Regions from separate parts of the Caballeronia sp. INML1 genome, predicted to be linked through region 1. Evidence: predicted binding sites of a transcription regulator. Region 1 holds the regulator's gene; the other holds the start of a gene.

Evidence for each region. The regulator FNR, encoded in region 1, switches genes on or off when oxygen is low (the NO sensors DNR and NnrR bind a similar motif). The targets are predictions, from matches to a motif close to TTGATNNNNATCAA.
Region 2: a site for FNR is predicted at 1,292-1,305, ahead of cyoA (ubiquinol oxidase subunit II). Genes of this name have one in related genera too.

Annotation. Positions count from the first base shown of each region.
Region 1 covers NZ_JALQDT010000069.1:77,322-79,724, reverse strand. Annotated here, with positions in the region: gene NCR38_RS28775 (DUF3564 family protein) at 1-40, opposite strand, end outside; gene NCR38_RS28770 (c-type cytochrome) at 61-447, opposite strand; gene NCR38_RS28765 (DUF1488 domain-containing protein) at 584-901, shown strand; gene fnr (fumarate/nitrate reduction transcriptional regulator Fnr) at 956-1,735, opposite strand; gene NCR38_RS28755 (response regulator transcription factor) at 1,925-2,403, opposite strand, start outside.
Region 2 covers NZ_JALQDT010000062.1:2,632-5,034, reverse strand. Annotated here, with positions in the region: gene cyoB (cytochrome o ubiquinol oxidase subunit I) at 1-283, opposite strand, end outside; gene cyoA (ubiquinol oxidase subunit II) at 287-1,174, opposite strand; gene NCR38_RS25000 (DUF2167 domain-containing protein) at 1,821-2,403, shown strand, end outside.

The DNA of each region.
Region 1 (2,403 bases):
CTTCTCGATTAAAAGCGTCGAGCTTGATGGTGATTCGCATAACGGTCTCCTGCGAAGTGGTCAATGACGCAATACCCACTCGACTAACGTATGGGCGTCTTCAGGCGAGAGCGGGCCGCCACGCTCCGCGGGCGAGGGCATGGCCATGTTTCCCCAATGCGCACGACCGCCGACGCGCAGTTTGTGTTCGAGCATGATGTGCGCGCGTGGGTCGTCGCGGTAGCGGTTGGCGATCTCCTGAAACGATGGAGCGAGGAAAGGCGCATCGTTGGTGTGGCAGAACATGCAATGCTGCTGGTCGATGAGTGCGCTCGGTTCGGGCTGGGCGAGCGCGCGCGATGCGATGAGCAGCAGTGCGGCAAGAAGCGCACCCAGTGCGACATGTCGGGCGTGAACGCGCGGGCCATCGGATCGCGCGCGATGACCGAGAAAGCGGTGAGTGTGCATGATCGGTGAGAGAAGTGTTCACACATTGATCATGCGGGTGCTTCTCTCGCGGGCGTTGATCTGAGTCAACGCCGGTCATGGGTCGAACGCAAACACTGAGTGGTGTACGAGCCGACATCCGCGAGGAAGCGCGATCATGAACATCAGCTTTCCAATCCAGGCGCCCGCGTATCTCGGCGATGAGCCCGCGCTCATGTTCTGGGCGCTCGTGGACGACACGCGCATTGAATGCACCATATCGGCGGAAGCGCTCCAGGATCATTTCGGCGCAGCGTCCTCGCGCGAGGACGACCTCCAACGCGCGTTCGAGATGAACCGCGCCGTCATAGAAGGGGCAGCAGAACAATTGCTGACCAGCGTCGGCTGCAGACCGGTCGTGCTTCGCAGCGGATACTTCCGGTTCAGCAGTGGAGGCGCTGCTGCGGGCACGCATCGGACGCGCCCGGTCAGGTGACGGTTTCAGTGTGCGGCCGACATTCCGCCAGGCGTGCAGACACAGATCCGCCGCTCACACCCTTTCGAGCCCTGCCTGATCCAGTATCCGCACTTCCTTGCCGCGCGCATCGACCACGCCGGCCTTTTGCAGTTTGGAGAACATGCGGCTCACCGTCTCCAGCTTGAGGCCCAGATAGCTGCCGATCTCCTCGCGTGTCATGCGCAACAGAAACTGTGCGGGGGAATAGCCTCGCGCCTTCATGCGCGTCGAGATGTTGAGCAGGAAAGCCGCGACGCGTTGCTCGGCCGTCATCGTGCCGAGGAGCATCATGAGGTTGGATTCGCGCACGATCTCGCTGCTCATCAGTCGATGCACGTGATGCTGGATCGTCTTGACCTCGCGGCAAAGCAGTTCGAGCAAGTCGAAGGGGATGATGCAGACGACGCTGTCTTCGAGCGCGATCGCGTCGCACCCGTGGTGATCCGAGCTGACTCCGTCGAGCCCGAGCGCGTCGCCTGCCAGGTGAAAGCCCGTGACTTGCTCGTTGCCGTCACGATGCATGACGACGGTTTTGAAGCAGCCGCTACGCACGGCGTAGACGCTCTGAAAGGCATCCCCGGATCGATAGAGCGTCTCACCGCGCCGCACGGTCCGGGTCGAGCAGATGATCGCGTCGAGCCGCTCGTATTCATCCGACGAGAGACCGCTCGGCATACACACGTGCTGCATCGAGCAGGTCGAACAGCGCGCACCCTTGCGTGTTTCCGAGCTATCCGCGATCTGGAAAGTGCGGCGCGGGACCGGCGCTTCGGATTGTCGGAGGATGGATCGGCCTTCGCTCACTGGGAACATGGTGTGTCTCCTGTCGAACCGGGGTTCGCGCGCGCGAGGCGGATGCCGGGGAAGTCGGCGTCTCGATGCGCGGCGGATGATTCCATGCGTCGAATTATTGGCCGCGCTGTCTCGAAATTAAATCGGCGGCGGCGGAAAGTTCGGTAGGGATTTCGGCAGGCGTGTAGGGAAATCCTGACGAGCGAACGCTTACGCGTCGTCGTTATCGTCGTCGAAAAGCTTGTGGCGCACGGCATAGCGCACGAGGGCGGCCTCGTGCGGCATCTGCATTTTCTCGAGAATGCGCGCCTTGTATGTGCTGATGGTCTTCGCGCTCACGGACAGCGCCTCGCCGATCTGGTTGATGGACTCGCCCGCGCAAAGCCGCTGAAACACCTCGAACTCCCGGTCCGACAAGCGTTGATGGGGCAGCGCGTCGGCAGGCTCGGTCAGGCTTTGCGCGAGGCGCTCGGCCATCGAGAGGCTCACGTACACGCCGCCCGCGGCGACCTTGGTGACGGCAGCCAGTAATTCCGCGCTCGCGCTTTCCTTCGTCAGATACCCCGACGCACCGCCCTTGAATGCCCGGGCGGCGTATTGCTGTTCGGCATGCATGGTGAGTACGAGAATGCGTAGCGCGGGCCTTTCATCCTTGATCTGCTTGAGGAGGTCGATGCCGCTGCGGCCCG
Region 2 (2,403 bases), on a different contig from region 1:
GCGGCAGATAGCCCGGTGCATCGAGCGCAATGGCCTGCTGAATGCGCATCATGACGGCGTCGGCGAAACCGCGTACGAGCATCAGCCCGGCGACGATCAGATACATGACGCCGATGCGCTTGTGATCGACCGAAGTCAGATACTCGCGCCAGAGCCAGCTCCACTTTCCGAGTTTGGTGATAAGGGCGACGGTACCGAGTGCGAGGATCGCCATGAAGACGGTCGCCCCCATGATGATGGGCTCGTGGTACGGGATCGCCTCAAGCGTTAATTTGCCGAACATGGCTTACCCCTTTGTTACACAATTTTCGCCATTCACATCGAAGCGGCCATTGTTGTATTTGGCGACGATGTTTTTGAAAAGCTTCGGATCAACGGTCGAGAAGTAGCGTACCGCAACCTTCTCGCTCGGGCGTGCGACGCCGGCGTAGACGTCCATGCTCAACGCCTCGGGCGCGCTCTTGACTTGCTTGAGCCACGCGTCGAAGTCGGCGTTGGACATCGCCAGCGCGCGGAACTTCATGTCGGAGAAGCCCTTGCCGCTGTAGTTCGCCGAGATCCCCGCATAGTCGCCCGCGTGATCGGCCAGCAGATGCAGACGCGTCTGCATGCCCGCCATGGCGTAGATCTGGCTGCCGAGTTGCGGGATGAAGAACGAGTTCATCACCGAATCCGACGTGATGCGGAAGTTCACCGGCGTGCCCACCGGAAACGCGAGCTGGTTCACCGACGCGACGCCCAGATCCGGATAGATGAACAGCCACTTCCAGTCCAGCGCCACGACTTCGACGTTGATCGGCTTGACGTTCGATTCGAGCGGCTTATAAGGATCCAGCTCGTGCGAGGTCTTCCACGTCAGGATGCCGAGATACAGGATGATGATCGCGGGGATGATCCAGACGACGACTTCGATGGCCGTGGAGTGCGCCCACTTCGGCGCGTAGGTGGCGTTCTTGTTGGACGCCCGATAGCGCCATGCGACGAACAGGGTGAGCAGAATCACCGGGACGACGACCAGAAGCATGGCGTAAGTCGCGGTGGCGATCAGCGAAGATTCCGCTGCGCCAATCACGCCTTTCGAGTCCAACACCTCCAGCTTGCATCCCGAAAGACAGAGACTGGCTATCAACCCCGATAACAATGGCACTGCTAAACGTTGGGTATTTTCATTCATTGCATTCGCTGGTTTCTATGATCGAAGCGTCCCGGGAAGAACGCCACTGCACGGCTTTGCGCCGCGTCAAGATCATGCCACGCGCGATTTTTCGCGATGGCGCGAATGTTTGGAAAATTGTTTCAGATCAAACCGATGCGACAGGGTGTCGCGCAGGATGGGGCCTTGCCGGTGTGTCCGGAAGAGGGTAGGGGAGTCTACAACGAACGGATGAGGTCGCGGGTGTCATAAAGCGTGGCGTGGGAGCGCGCGGCGACCCGCCGCAATACGCCATGCCGACGCTTATGCGGCAAGCCAATTCTCTTCGTGCGTGCGGGCGCGCGCTCGGCTCGCAAGCCGCACCGCGACGCGAGCGGTATCCGAGTCAGGTCCTCCAAGCCTTCGACTCGGAATGTGCTGATTTTTATTGCCTGAGCCCGGCATCAGAATGCCTGCGCCAGCGAAGCTACCTCAAGAGGGAACGCCTCCCGCTATCTGCGAACGACTGCCATGCGTACCCACATGGCGTGGCGAACGCCCCGCCGTGTACGCGCGTCCATGCCGAAAGATCCGCGCAGCGCCGTTGCACACGAGAAAGATTGAGGACTGCAATCGTTATAAATATATGGACGCAAAAATTCAACGCATGAAGTCGTTCGGAGCAAGCATGCTCCTTGGAATCGCATTGCAGTGGACGGTCGCATCCGCGCACGCGGATAGTTCGGCCAACAATAAACGCGAACTGGAAATGGCGTGGAAGGCGGCGCAGGCTGCGGCAATCGTAGGACCTGCCGACATTCCTCTGAGAGACCAGGCCAAACTCAAGATCGGGAACGGCGAGGTGTTCATCCCCAAGGCCCAGGCCGACCGGCTGATGAAAGCGAACGGCAACAGCGAGGACCCGGATCGCATTGGTCTGGTCGTGCCGACCAACGATGACGAATGGATCGTCGATGTCGATTACATCGCCTCGGGCTATATCAGGGACGACGAGGCTAGGGACTGGAACGTCGACGATCTCTACAAGTCCCTGAAGAAAGGCACCGAGGCGGCGAATGCGGACCGTGAGGAGCGAGGTATTGCTCCGGTCGAAATCATCGGATGGGTGGAACGCCCGCATTATGACGCCGCGAAGCGCCACCTGATCTGGTCGATGGCGTCGCGCTCGAAAGACGAGCCCGCCGGCGCGCCGCAGACGATCAACTACAACACGTACGCGCTCGGGCGCGAAGGTTACATAAGTCTGGATC